DNA from 2 places in the Rhizobium sp. WW22 genome. Region 1 is predicted to be linked to the other one. Evidence: riboswitches for the same ligand, from Rfam matches in the RefSeq annotation. Region 1 holds a riboswitch; the other holds the start of a gene.
The links. A riboswitch is a leader RNA that binds a small molecule or an ion and turns the genes downstream of it on or off. The one in region 1 is predicted to bind S-adenosylmethionine.
Positions count from the first base shown of each region.

Region 2: it holds a riboswitch for S-adenosylmethionine, as region 1 does, so the genes downstream of both, metA (homoserine O-acetyltransferase MetA) here and ACK83U_RS00695 (O-succinylhomoserine sulfhydrylase) in region 1, are expected to answer to the same signal.

Region 1 covers NZ_CP178198.1:130,540-137,818, forward strand. Annotated here, with positions in the region: partial or broken gene argF (ornithine carbamoyltransferase) at 1-548, shown strand, start outside; gene ACK83U_RS00680 (Hsp33 family molecular chaperone) at 672-1,661, shown strand; gene apaG (Co2+/Mg2+ efflux protein ApaG) at 1,668-2,060, opposite strand; gene ACK83U_RS00690 (DNA helicase) at 2,672-3,385, shown strand; gene ACK83U_RS00695 (O-succinylhomoserine sulfhydrylase) at 3,450-4,637, opposite strand; SAM riboswitch at 4,681-4,759, opposite strand; gene ACK83U_RS00700 (2'-deoxycytidine 5'-triphosphate deaminase) at 4,832-5,926, shown strand; tRNA gene ACK83U_RS00705 (tRNA-Gly) at 5,985-6,058, shown strand; gene ACK83U_RS00710 (hypothetical protein) at 6,261-7,279, shown strand, end outside.
Region 2 covers NZ_CP178198.1:3,197,387-3,204,665, reverse strand. Annotated here, with positions in the region: gene ACK83U_RS15695 (aldose epimerase family protein) at 1-218, opposite strand, end outside; partial or broken gene ACK83U_RS15690 (DnaB-like helicase C-terminal domain-containing protein) at 590-1,258, shown strand; gene ACK83U_RS15685 (hypothetical protein) at 1,565-1,891, shown strand; gene ACK83U_RS15680 (vWA domain-containing protein) at 1,916-3,109, opposite strand; gene metA (homoserine O-acetyltransferase MetA) at 3,113-4,039, opposite strand; SAM riboswitch at 4,085-4,162, opposite strand; gene ACK83U_RS15670 (NUDIX domain-containing protein) at 4,242-4,661, opposite strand; gene ACK83U_RS15665 (AAA family ATPase) at 4,661-5,503, opposite strand; gene ACK83U_RS15660 (ABC transporter ATP-binding protein/permease) at 5,667-7,279, shown strand, end outside.

The sequences.
Region 1 (7,279 bases):
GTCGATGCGATCATGATCCGCACCACCGATCATTCCCGCCTGTTGGAGCTGGCGGAACATGCGACCGTTCCGGTCATCAATGCGCTGACCGACGATACGCACCCCTGCCAGATCATGGCCGATATCATGACCTTCGAAGAGCATCGCGGCCCGATCAAGGGCAAGACGCTTGCCTGGACGGGCGACGGCAATAACGTGCTGCATTCGCTGATCGAAGGGGCCGCCCGTTTCGGCTATCGCATGAATATGGCGGTACCCCTTGGTTCCGAGCCGAAGGATCACTATCTGAACTGGGCCCGCAACGAGGGCGCCGAAATCATGCTCTCGCATGATGCAGACCGTGCGGTCGCCGGCGCCGATTGTGTGGTAACCGATACCTGGGTTTCCATGAATCAGGAGCACCGGGCACGCGGTCACAACGTCTTCCAGCCCTATCAGGTCAACAAGGCTTTGATGGCACAGGCCGGCAAAGACGCGTTGTTCATGCATTGCCTTCCGCCCATCGCGGCGAAGAGGTGACGGACGAGGTGATCGACGGTCCGCAATCCGTTGTCTTCGATGAGGCGGAAAACCGCCTTCATGCGCAAAAGTCGATTCTTGCTTGGTGCCTGGGCGCGATCTGAGGATATGAAGCCGCGTTTTAAGGGCGCGGGCGCAGTAGGAGTAAAGCAATGGCCGAAAATGCAGCCTCGCTGGGTCAGTTTGATTTCGCCGGTGACGATCACGTCGTTCCCTTCCAGGTGGAAGGTCTGGACGTGCGCGGCCGTGCCGTGCAGCTCGGTCCGCTGCTGGACGCGATCCTTGCCCGGCACGATTATCCGACGCCGGTCGCGCGGCTGCTCGCCGAAGCCATCGTCCTGACCGTCCTGCTCGGTACGTCGCTGAAATTCGAAGGCAAGTTCACCGTGCAGACCAAGGGCGACGGTCCCGTCGACCTTCTGGTCGCCGATTTCTCGACGCCGGAAAACGTTCGGGCCTATGCGCGTTTCAATGAAGAAGCGCTGGCAAAGGCAGTTGCGGAAGGCAGAACCGAGCCGGAGCAGCTGCTCGGCAAGGGCGTGCTCGCTTTTACCATCGATCAGGGCCGCTTCAGTCAGCCTTATCAGGGTATCGTCGCGCTTGATGGCGCTTCGCTGGAGGAGATTGCCGGCACGTATTTCCGCCAGTCGGAACAGATCCCGACGCGCGTGCGTCTGGGCGCTGCAGAGCTATTCGATCGCGATGAGAACGGCAAGCCGCGTCACCGCTGGCGTGCCGGCGGCCTGATCGCGCAGTTCTTGCCGGAAGCGCCCGAGCGCATGCGCCAGCCGGACCTGCATGGCGGCGATGGCGATACCGGTGGGCGCGATCATGCCGAGGATGATGCCTGGGCGGAAGCGCGCAGCCTGGTGGAAACCATCGATGCAGATGAGCTGACGGATCCGCAGGTCGGCACCGAGCGGCTTCTCTATCGCCTCTTCCACGAGCGCGGCGTCCGTGTCTATGAACCGAAGGCCGTCTATGACCGCTGTTCGTGCTCGCGCGACAAGCTGAAGGGCGTCTTGAAAGGTTTCTCAGCCGAGGAGATCGAGGCCAGCCAGGAGAATGGCGAGATCGCCGTCACCTGCGAGTTCTGCTCGACGACCTATCGCTTCGAAGTGTCGGAAATAGAGGTGGCCTGAGGTCGCTCAGTTCAGCGTGCGCAGCAGGTTAGGCGTATCCAGTGAAAAGGCGGGGATCTTGACATGGAATTGCTCCCCGCCGTCCGTTTCCATCTGGTAATGACCGAACATCATGCCTGACGGTGTATCAAGTGGACAGCCCGAGGAATATTCATAGGTATCGCCGGGCTTTAGGTGCGGCTGCTCGCCGACCACGCCGGGGCCTGTCACTTCATCCACGATGCCGTTCATGTCGGTGATGTGCCAATAGCGCGTTACCAGCTTCACGGCTTCCTTCGAGTGGTTGGAAATGACGATGCGGTATCCCCAGACATAACGGTCATCATCCGGATCGGATTGCTCCTCCAGATAAAACGGCTCTACAACCACCTCGATGTCGCGTGTTAGGGCGCGATACATGCCTGACACCTTGCCACTGCCCTGAAACGTCGAGCGCTCCTTGAAGCCGCATCGCCGTTTCAGCATTTTCAAGTTTGCGGCATATTATCCGCTTTCCACCATTCCCGCAAAGTGCAGGATATTTAGCGGTATCCTATAGCCGATGCTTTCCGTCAAGGAACGACGTAATGAAATCTTGCGTGAACGGTTGGGACGGTTTCGATTTCAGCTATTACGGTTCATATTGAAGGTTAACGAAGTCGTCTCCAAGTATCCTAGGTCGCCGTGATTTGATCTTATCTGCCGGAGTAGAGGTAGGCGCATCCTCCGTACTCAGGAAACGCTTGCCACGATTGTCCGTGGACTTCTGTGATTGGTAGTCAACCTGATCGCCCGGCATCAAAACCTCCGGGCCATATAACCCTCATTCCTTTTATATGTTCCTCTTGCAGGACTTGCATGAGATTCCCATGCAGGAGGATTTCGGCTATCATCTGATTCTGGCATCGCCCATGCCTCCCCCCTCCATTCGGGAAAGTATATTTCATGCAGGGCCGTCGATATCCAAACCGACTGTTTGAGCGCTTGGCATAAGGAGGGGTTGCGGTCATTGCTCGCAATAGGAGGTTTATATGAGGCTTTCTGCCCCTGTTTATCATTTGAAACGTAAGGCGAGGCTCCTGTCCCGCCAGCAGAATATCCCTTTGCACACCGCGCTGGATCGCGTCGCGGCCGTCGAGGGTTTCGGAGGCTGGAGTTTGCTTGCGAGCAAAACGAACTCAGCCGTGCCCGTCGGCGAGCTGTATTCGCGTTTAAGCCCGGGCGATCTGGTGCTGATCGGCGCACGGCGCGGTCACGGCAAGACCCTGATGAGCCTGAGGCTCGCCGTCGACGCCATGAAGGCTGGCAACCGTGGCATCTTCTTCACGTTGGAAGACACCGAAAAGGTCGTTCTGGACCGTTTTCCGGTCATCGGTGCCGATCATGCGGAATTTGCTGATCTATTCGAGTTCGATAATTCGGATGCCATCAGCGCCGATTATATCGTGGAGAGGCTGGCTCAGGCATCGCCTGGCACGCTGGCCGTGGTCGATTTTCTGCAACTACTGGATCAGAAGCGGGAGAATCCGGAATTAATGATCCAGGTTCAGATATTGAAGACGTTTGCACGCGCCAGAGGCGTTATCGTCGTCTTCATCTCGCAGGTCGACCGCTCCTACGATCCGGCGTTGAAGCCCGTGCCCGATCTTGCGGATGTTCGCCTGCCGAATCCGCTGGATCTCAAGCTGTTCGACAAGATGGTCTTCCTGAACAACGGCCTGGTCGAATTCAAGGTCGCCAGCTGACGAGCTGCCAATTGTTTAAAGGCAATCGAGCCGCCCGGAGAAAATCCAGGCGGCTCGACGAATATCAGGCGGAAACCTGCTCGAGAGCGCGGGCGAAATCATCGACCAGATCGGCGCTGTCCTCGATGCCGGCGGAGAAGCGCACGGTGCCCGGCGAAATGCCGAGCTCGGCGCGGGCCTCGTCGGTGAGGTTCTTGTGCGTCGTCGTGGCAGGATGCGTGATCAGGCTCTTCGAGTCGCCGAGATTGTTGGAGATCTTCACGATCTCCAGCGCGTTCTGCAGCTTGAAGGCCGCTTCCTTGCCGCCCTTCAATTCGAAGGCGACGAGGGTCGAGCCGCCGCTCATTTGCTTGGCGATGATATCGGCCTGCGGGTGATCCTTTCGGCCGGGATAGATAACGCGGGCGACCTTGTTCGTCTGCTCGGCGAGGAAATCGGCAACCTTGGAGGCGTTCGCCGTCTGCTGCGCAACGCGCAGCGGCAGCGTCTCGATGCCCTTCAGCAGCGTCCAGGCGGTAAAGGGCGACATGGCCGGGCCGGTATGGCGGAAATAGTCCTGCAGGTTCTCGTCGATCCATTGCTTGTCGGAGAGGATGACGCCGCCGAGCGAACGGCCCTGGCCGTCGATATGCTTGGTGGCGGAATAGACGACGATATGAGCGCCGAGTTCCAGCGGCTTCTGGAAGAGCGGCGTTGCAAAGACGTTGTCGACCACGACCTTGGCGCCGATCTGGTTGGCGAGCTTGGCGACAGCGGCGATATCGACCACTTCCAGCGTCGGATTGGTCGGGCTTTCGAGGAAGAAGACCTTGGTGTTCGGCCGGATGGCCTTTTCCCAGTTCTCGGTGAAACGGCCATCGACCAGCGTGCATTCGATGCCGTATTTCGGCGCTAGCGTCTCGACCACCCAGCGGCAGGAGCCGAAGAGCGCACGGGCGGCAACGATATGATCGCCGGCCTTCAGCTGGCAGAGGATGGCGGCAGAAACGGCGGCCATGCCGGACGCGGTGGCGCGGGCGTCTTCAGCGCCTTCGAGAGCGCACATGCGCTTTTCGAACATGTCGTTGGTCGGGCTGCCGTAGCGGGCGTAGATGAACCCATCCGTTTCGCCCTTGAAGCGGGCTTCCGCCGCTTCCGAGGTGTCATAGACGAAGCCCTGGGTCAGATAGATTGCTTCGGAGGTCTCGCCGAATTGCGAACGGAGTGTTCCGCCGTGAACGAGCTGGGTTGCGGGGCGCCAAGTCTTGCTCATGCCATCACCACTTTCAAAACAAAAAAACCGGTCGCAAAAGCAGACCGGTTCAACCCCGGTCTTTTTAGCCATTTGTTTAACGTGGCTGCAAGCCGACCGGCCAAATCACCACGGGATAAGTTGCAATACTGCCGTTGACGGCTTGCGTCAATTCCCTGAGTTTGGTTTTGTCTGCGACAAATTATGAGAGAAGCATGATGGCTCGCAATACTGGAATTCTGGCCGACCGGGCCATTGCAGCGCTATTTGAAACAGGGCGGCTGACGAGCGAGAGAGAACTGGACGTCGATCAGATCCAGCCGGCAAGCCTTGACCTCAGGCTCGGCTCGCATGCTTTCCGCGTCCGTGCCAGCTTCATGCCCGGCCCCTCGCATCTGGTCGCCGACAAGCTTGACCGGCTGAAGCTGCATGTAGTCGATCTCTCGGAAGGCGCGGTGCTGGAAACCGGCTGCGTCTATATCGTGCCGCTGATGGAGCGCCTCGACCTGCCCGAAGATATGTCGGCATCGGCCAATCCGAAGAGCTCGACCGGCCGTCTCGACATCTTCACCCGCGTCATCACCGATCGTGCGCAGGAGTTCGATAAGATCCCGGCAGGCTATTCCGGCCCGCTCTATCTCGAAATCAGCCCACGTACCTTCCCGATCGTCGTACGTCGCGGCTCGCGCCTGTCGCAGATCCGCTTCCGCGTCGGCCAGGCCCTGCTCACCGAGCCGGAGCTACTGGCGCTGCACGAGAGCGAGACGCTGGTTGCCAGCAAGAAGCCGAATATCACCGGCGGCGGCATTGCGCTGTCGATCGATCTTGCCGGCGACAAGGAAGGGCTGATCGGCTATCGCGGCAAGCACCACACGGCCGTCGTCGACGTCGACAAGAAGGCCCAGCACGATATTTTCGATTTTTGGGAGCCGCTCTACAGCCGGGGGCGCACCGAGCTGATCCTCGATCCCGATGAGTTCTATATCCTCGTTTCGCGCGAGGCGGTGCATGTTCCCCCGCATTTCGCCGCCGAAATGACGCCGTTCGATCCGCTGGTCGGCGAATTCCGCGTCCACTATGCCGGCTTCTTCGATCCGGGCTTCGGCCATGCACCGGCCGGGGGCCGCGGCAGCCGTGCCGTGCTGGAAGTGCGCAGCCACGAAGTGCCCTTCATCCTCGAGGACGGCCAGATCGTTGGCCGCCTGATCTACGAACACATGCTGGAACAGCCGAGCAGCCTCTACGGCTCCGGCCTCGGCTCGAACTATCAGGCACAGGGCCTGAAGCTTTCGAAGCATTTCCGGCTGTGATCCGTCGCTGACCGGCCTTGACAGAGGCCGCCAACTGTTGGACATCTCAGGGTGTCAGGCGGGTGTAGCTCAATGGTAGAGCAGCAGCTTCCCAAGCTGAATACGAGGGTTCGATTCCCTTCACCCGCTCCACCCTGCTCCACAACGGTTTTAGCGCACTTTATAGGTCGCCAAACTTGGGCTGTTTTACAGGCGGTTTTACAGCTTGTGTTCGCTGTTTGTCTGGGGCGAGAATGGGTCGGTTGAATTTTACCGCGAAGATACACTATACAGATGTATTGGCGGAATCTGCGCTTGTTTGAGCGCGTGACATTGTAGTTCAGAGAGAGCTTGCGTGACAGACTGGTGGGAGCGTGCTGGGTACACAGAACAGGAGGCGACTCTACTACAGAAATGGCTCCTGGATCTGGAGCAAGGCTATCGAGCCCCTCATCGCATCCGAAAGAAAAGCCCAACGTCTGACAGGCTAAACCGGGTTCGCTTTGCTGCCCGGAAGCGAAGGCAACTCCTGAAGTCCCTCCAGCGTCCTTTACCCCGTAACCTCCCTAAAGAATTGCTTATAGCCAAGTTTAAGAGGAATGACGCACTGGATGCACTCAATCCACGTCGTCTCACCCGGTGGCTGCCGGTTCTTTCCCGAACAAGGTTTATCAATATCGACCTGTCTGGCTTCTCGTTTCTGGAAAATCCGATCGGTACGATGGAGGCATTCTGCGCGATTTCAAACGCCGAGATGGAGGGGCTAAACGTTCGCGTCAATTTCAAAGATCCGAATTGCCTGGATGTTGGCGCTATGTTGTTACTTCAGGAGATTTGGCCACATCTGTGTCCAGTATTCACTGGTGGTGATATCGAACCTATGGTCGCGCAGATGTTGGAAGCGGTTGGACTTCGACGCGTCATGGGATGGAAACCCATTCCAGCTTCAGAGAGAAATGCCGATATCTTCCCCTTTCCTTTTCGTCGGCAAAGCAGGTCAGGCGGCAAAACGTCGCAGGGTGTCGAACCGCAGCTATCTTCAATAGTCGCTACGCAAGTCGTCAAATTTATCGATCAATCGTTGCTTCAGACGTCCCGTGTCAGGCTCACAAGAAAGGCCAGGCAAAACTTTCATGGGCTAATTGGGGAGATACTGGACAATGCCGGTGCCCATTCCTCCCCCGATCAAAAGGGCGGCTATAGTATTTGTGGCTTTCTCGAAAGACGAGAGACCAGCAACGGTGATATTTTTCGATTTAACCTTAGTTTCCTTAGCATGGGTCAAACTATTGCTGACGGCTTGGCAAATGCACCTGCCGTCATAGCGAAAGGTATGAATGAATATGTGACAGCACATAAAGGTGTTTCGGGATT
Region 2 (7,279 bases), 800 kb from region 1:
GTGGCGCCGAAATAGGAGGAGTGGAGGGGATAATCGGCGAAATTGTCGAAGCCGAGCAGAAGCGAGGGCTCGTGGCCGTCAAGGCGCAGATCCTGGATGACCGCCCCCCAGGACATGATATGGGCGGTCAGGCCGCCACCGACGATTTTGACGCGATAGACGGTATCCCCATCGGCCGTCGTCCCAAAATGTTCCCGCTGCAAAGTGCTTTCCGTCATATCAGCTCATCCATTGCTTTTGAGTATGCGAGGCCAGACCCTGCCCCCATTCGCGCCATTCCGCAACCAGTTCGATGGCGAAATTTAGAGGTGAGCAGAGGGGGATCAAGACTTGCTCTGGCTTTCCATATCGGTTCCGGAACCGCCAAACTGCGCCGTAAATGTGCAGAGCGCACGGCAGGTGATTCATCATCAGTGGCTATTTGGGGCCTGATGAGGATATTCGCTTAGCAACAATCCCGCTGAAAATACACCTGCCGCTCAAGTTGTTGCTAGCGTTAGATGCGAGTGGTAGCGTGAGGTCGGCTGATGCCAAATTCTGGGAATATCAAATGAACATGAAGGCTGCCAAAATCCGCAACACAGAACGCGGCTTCCATTCAATCGAGGAGGCGACGGTTCTCGCGCTCGACAGAGCGGCTACCGCTCTGGAGCATGGTGATCAAGTTGGTATTTCAACCGGCGTAGCTGCATTTGACAATAGGATGAAGGGTCTCCAACGTTCCGACTTAACAATCCTCGCCGGTGGCCTTGGTGTGGGCAAGACATCCTTAGCAACTAATATCGCATACAATATCGCCTCCACCTATGAGCGAAAAGCCCACGTGAGCGATGCACCAAAGGTGAGGAGAGGTGGTGTCGTTGGTTTCTATTCATTGGCGATGTCGGCTGAAGAACTGGCGACACGCATTATCTCCGAACAGACGAGCGTTCCGGTGTCGAGAATTAGGCGCGGCGACATTACGGAAGTCGAATTTGAAAAACTTGTTGCCTGTTCACAAGAAATGCAGAAGGTTCCGCTTTATATCGACGAGACTGGCGGCATTTCGGTCGCTCAGCTCTCTGCGCGTGCGCGCCGCCTGAAGCGCCAGCGTGGACTTGATGTTCTAATTATCGACTATCTCCAACTATTGCTTCCACGACAGGGAGGCGGGAGAGATCATGAAGTCGCAGAATTAGCCCAAATTATCAGCGGACTAAAATCTCTGGCTAACGAAATCGACATTTCAATACTGGTCGTTTTTGAAATACATGATGCCGGGACACCTGAATATACCCGGGATATGAGGTTCCTACACGCTGAGCTCGATAAGAGAACTGTTGACTATGCGACAATGATGGGAAGACCGGCAAATGCGGATGCCGTCGAAATCTCTTTTTTGGATACGGGGCAAGTGGGTTCAACCGGCGCCGTTTTTAATTATGGTGTCGAACACGCCGACCCTGAGAGCCTCACTATCGATTTGTCCGATTATATGGCACATAAAATGAAGGATTGGGATCAAACTATTCAGAGGATAGATGAGAACCTAAGGCGATTTCAGTTGGCTAGTGAGAGCTGAAAAATGGTTTCACTTGCTGACATGCTTAAGAAAAGCAGCGATGCTGTCCAGGTACTCGAACGGATTGACGAACTATTTAAACGGGTTGAACGTCAAGGCGCGCAAATAGTTGAACTCCAATCCGAGGTCACCGTCCTCAAGACTTTACTTGATGAGCGAACCAAATCGCTAGAGAGACTGATAACAGAACGCGGCAATACAATAAGGGCCGAGGTTGCCAGCGAAGCGCTCGAGACCCTTGGAGATAAGCTCTACGATCTCAATGATCGATTTAATGAGAAGCTTGTTGGTCTAGAGAAGCGGTTTACAAAATCCATCGAAGAACGCTAAACGCGAACGCGCCGTACGCAGTGTTCAGCGCGACAATTCCCGCGTCGCCCTTTCCAGCCCGCCCAGCGTCAGAGGGTACATGCGCTCGCTCATCAGGCGGCGGATCATCGAGATCGAGGTCGTGTGGCCCCAATAGCTTTCCGGCACCGGATTGATCCAGATGCATTTGCGGAAATGGCCGGTCATTCGGGCGAGCCAGGCCTCCCCAGCCTCCTTGTTCCAGTGCTCCACCGAGCCGCCGGCTTGAGTGATCTCGTAGGGGCTCATGGATGCGTCGCCGACGAAGACGACGCGGTAGTCGGGACCGAAGGTGCGGATGAGATCCGTCGTCGCCGTGATGTCGACGCGCCGGCGGCGATTGTCCTTCCACACGCCCTCGTAGAGGCAGTTGTGAAAGTAGAAATACTCCATGTGGCGGAACTCCGCGCGGGCGGCGGAGAAGAGTTCTTCGACGACGCGGATATGGTCGTCCATCGAGCCGCCGACATCGAAGAACATCAGCAGCTTCACGGCGTTGCGGCGCTCCGGCCGTGTCTGGACATCGAGATAGCCATGTTCGGCGGTGGAGCGGATGGTGCCGGAAAGATCCAGTTCTTCGGCGGCGCCTTCGCGTACCCAGCGGCGCAGGCGTTTCAGCGCTACCTTGATGTTGCGGGTGCCAAGCTCCACGCCATCGTCGAGATTCCTGAAGTCGCGTCGATCCCAGACTTTTACCGCGCGGCGGTGGCGCGAGGTTTCCTGACCGATGCGCACGCCTTCTGGGTTATAGCCATAGGCGCCGAAGGGCGAGGTGCCTGCCGTGCCGATCCATTTCGAGCCGCCCTGATGCCGGCCCGTCTGCTCGGCCAGCCGCTCGCGCAGCGTCTCCATCAGCTTGTCGAAGCCACCGATCGCCTCGATCTGCCGTCTTTCCTCTTCGGTCAGATGCCGCTCGGCGAGCTTGCGCAGCCATTCCTCGGGAAGGACGGCCGGCTCCGCCGCTTCTCCATCGGCATTGCCGCCGATCGCCTCGACGCCACGAAAGTAATCGGCGAAGACCTGGTCGAAACGGTCGATGAAGCGTTCGTCCTTGATCAGCGTCGCGCGCGCCAGATAGTAGAAGGCCTCGACGTCGTATTCGGCGATCCCTTCTTCCATTCCTTCAAGCAGCGACAGGAATTCCCGGAGCGTCACCGGAACCTTCGCTTCCTTCAGCTTCAGGAAGAAGGGAATGAACAAGCCTCAAATCCTTTCCTGGCCGATCTCCTCCAGATCATATGGCGTGGTCTGATAGATCTCGTTGATCCAGTTGCCGAAGAACAGATGCGCGTGGCTGCGCCACCGGTTCTGCGGCGGGATCTCAGGGTCGTTATGCGGGAAGTAGTTGTGCGGCATCTTGATCGGCACGCCGGCATTCACATCCCGGAAATACTCATCCGCTAGAGAGGTGGAATCATACTCCACGTGATTGAACATGTAGAGCCGGTTGCATGCCTGTTCATGCACGAGGCAGACGCCCATTTCGCTCGAATCCATCAGTATTTCCAGACCAGGCACCTTTTCGATGTCGGCGCGGCGCACTTCGGTCCAGCGCGAGACCGGAATGGCGAAATCGTCGGAGAAGCCGTTGAGATAGACCGAGGAGGGCTTCAGGTTCTGATGGCGGTAGATGCCGAAGGCCTTCTCCGTCAGCGTATATTTCGGCACTTTGTGGAAATGGTAGATCGCTGCCATCGCACCCCAGCAGACGTTCATCGTCGAATGGACGTTGGTCGTCGTCCAATCCAAGATCTCCTGCATCTCGTTCCAGTAGGTGACGTCCTCATATTCGAGCAGCTCGATCGGCGCGCCGGTTATGATGAAGCCGTCGAACTTACGATGCTTCACTTCCTCCCACGTCTCGTAGAAAGCAAGCAGATGCTCCTGCGAGGTGTTCTTGGCCTTGTGGCCGCCAACGCGCACCAGGGAAAACTCCACCTGCAGCGGCGAGGCGCCGACCAGGCGCGCCATCTGGATCTCGGTCTTGATCTTGTTCGGCATGAGGTTGAGAAGCCCGATCTGAAGGGGGCGGATATCCTGACGGAACGCCACCGTTTCGGTCATCACCCGCACACCCTCGTTCTGGAGGGTTTCAAACGCGGGGAGCGTATCGGGAATCTTGATGGGCATCTTTTCACTCGCCAAATACAAAAAAACCGGCCGCGATGAATCGCTACCGGTCCGCACGCGGCCCTTTAGCGACTTATTTAACGTGGCTGCAAGCCGGCCGGCCAAATCACCACAAGGGAAATTTCATAAACCCGACATCTCCGCGGGTCAATGGGGCAAGCGTCGGGGAAAGGCTGAGCTGAGCTTGGAGGCGCGATGTGGCCTACAGATATTCAATGAGAGCTTCCATGCCATAACCGAGGCGATGCCTGGCAGCCTCGATCGGTAGCCAGAAGAAGCGGAAGCCGATCGGGTCGCCACCGTCGAAAGGCGTCATTTCGTGGTGGAGCCAAGTGGCAGGCGCTCGCTCGGAGATACCACAGCGGAAATAGTGCCGTTGGTGATAATAATCGCGGCCGTTCTTTTCGAAACGGTAGTCGTGGACGCCCAGGGAATAGAGTTCGCGCGGCGCAAAACCGGTCTCCTCGAATTCGCGCGCTGCGGCCGCTACAATGTCCTCACCGGATTCGACAGTGCCACCAGGAACTTGGAGCTGGACGGCGGGGAAGTCTGGCTCATCGAATACCAGCAGATGCCGATCCCGAACAGCATAGATCAAAACCTTTACGGCATCGGGTTGCATTATCTACCCTGCCCACGTGCCATGAAGGCCAGCCGCTCGAAGAGGTGCACATCCTGCTCGTTCTTCAGAAGCGCGCCATGGAGTTTCGGCAATACGTTCTTCGCATCGGCGCGCAGCGTTTCTGGATCGATATCGTCTGCGACCAGCAGGCGGATCCAGTCGAGCGCTTCCGAGGTCGAGGGCTTCTTCTTCAGGCCCGGCACGTCGCGGATTTCGAAGAATTGCGTCAGTGCCGCATGGACGAGCGTCTGCTTGATGCCGGGATAGTGCACCTCGACGATGCGCGTCAGCGTCTGCATGTCGGGGAAGCGGATATAATGAAAGAAGCAGCGGCGCAGGAAGGCGTCCGGCAGCTCCTTCTCATTGTTCGAGGTGATGATGACGATCGGGCGGATCGCGGCCCGGATCGTCTCGCCGGTCTCGTAGACATGGAATTCCATGCGGTCGAGTTCCTGCAGGAGATCGTTCGGGAATTCGATATCGGCCTTGTCGATCTCGTCGATCAGCAGCACGCATTTCTGCGGCGAGGTGAATGCCTGCCAAAGCTTGCCCCGGCGGATGTAGTTGCTGACATCATGAACTCTGATGTCGCCGAGCTGGCTGTCGCGCAGGCGCGAAACCGCATCATATTCGTAGAGACCCTGCTGGGCCTTCGTCGTCGATTTGACATTCCACTCGATCAGGCCAAGGCCGAGCGCGGTGGCCACCTGGCGTGCGAGTTCGGTCTTGCCCGTACCGGGTTCGCCCTTTACGAGAAGCGGACGCTCCAGCCTTATGGCGGCATTGACGGCGACCATCAGATCCTTGTCGGCGATATAGTCGGCAGTTCCCTGAAATTGCATCGGAAGGCTTTCTCAATTTTTCAAGCGCAAGCTAATTGCTGGCCTTATTCGGTTTAAGACGCGAAACCGTGTATATAGGAATGTGATCCCACCGATCTATTGCAAGGGTGGACATGAGGGCGGCTCATGATTAACTGACGGGACGCGTGGCAGGGAAGTGCTGATGGCAGTTGATACGCAAGCCAAGCCGAATGGGCAGGGGAACGAGCAGGTCGGATACGATTTGAGCCTCTTCTTTCGGTTGAGGATGATGTTTTCCGCGTTCTGGAATTCGCCGGTCCGCATCAAGCTCATTATTCTCGTCGTCGCGCTTTTCGCAATCATCCTCGTCACGGCCTATGTTCAGGTGCTGCTCAACAATTGGAACGCGCCCTTTTACGATTCGCTGGCAAGGCGCGATATCACCGCTTTCTTCCATCAGCTCGGCGTCTTCGGCATCATCGCCGGTTCGCTTCTGGTCCTCAACGTCATCCAGGCCTGGCTTAACCAGATGACCGCGCTGTACATGCGCGAGGGTCTGGCGCGTGATCTCGTCAATCAGTGGCTTCAGGCGAAGCGCGCGCTTCGTCTCGCCTCTTCCGGCCTGATCGGCGTCAATCCCGACCAGCGTCTGCATGAAGATGCCCGCAACCTCGCGGAAAGCACGACCGGGCTCGCCATCGGTCTGGTGCAGGCGACGATCCTGCTGCTGAGCTTTATCGGCGTGCTCTGGGAGCTTTCCAGCGGCATGGTATTCAAAGTCAACGGCATGAATTTCGCCATCCCCGGCTACATGGTCTGGGCGGCAATCCTCTATGCCGGATCGGCATCGTTCCTCAGCCAATTCGTCGGCCGCCGCCTCGTGCGGCTGAATGCGGATCGCTATTCGAAAGAGGCCGAGCTGCGCTTTGCGCTCATGCATGCCAACGAGCATATGCCGGCGATCACGATTGCCGGCGGCGAAGAGAACGAGCGCCGGCGGATCAATCTCGATATATCGGCCGTGCTTGCCGTCATCCGGCAGCTTGCCATCGCCAATACCAATCTCACCTGGGTGTCCGCCGGCTATGGCTGGCTGGTGCTCATCATTCCGATCCTCGTTGCTGCGCCCGCCTATTTCTCCGGAGGCTTGACCTTCGGTCAGCTGATGGTGGCGGTCGGCGCCTTCAATCAGGTCAATTCGGCGCTGCGCTGGTATGTCGCGAATTTCGGCCCGATCGCCGAATGGCGCGCGACGCTGATGCGCGTGACCGATTTCCGCAAGGCGCTGACGGAGATGGACGACAAGACGCCGATGCCGCACACCCTCGTCTTTGAGAAGGCGGCACCCGGGACGATGGCTTGGACCGATCTGGAAATTTCGACGAAGACCAGCGACGAGGCGACTGAAAACGGCTTCCGCATCGCGGAGGGTACGGTCACGATCAATGCCGGCGAGCATGTGATGATCAATGGCGATCACGGCGTAAACCGCAGGCTGCTGTTCGAGGTGCTGGCGCACCAGTGGTACAGCGGCTCCGGCACGGTCAGTCTGCCGCCGATGGATGACATGCTCTTCGTGCCGCACACGCCCTATGTGCCGACCGGCACGCTCAGAGAGGCAATCTGTTTTCCGGATGATCCGGACGCCTACGACGATGCCGCTGTCGAGGCCGTCATCGACAAGGTGGGCCTCGGCCGGCTCAAGAGCCGTCTCGATACGCAGGCCCGCTGGGATCGATTGCTCGATACCGAAGAGCAGAAGGCTGTCGGCTTTGCGCATCTGCTGCTCGCGAAGCCGAAATGGATCGTCTTCGA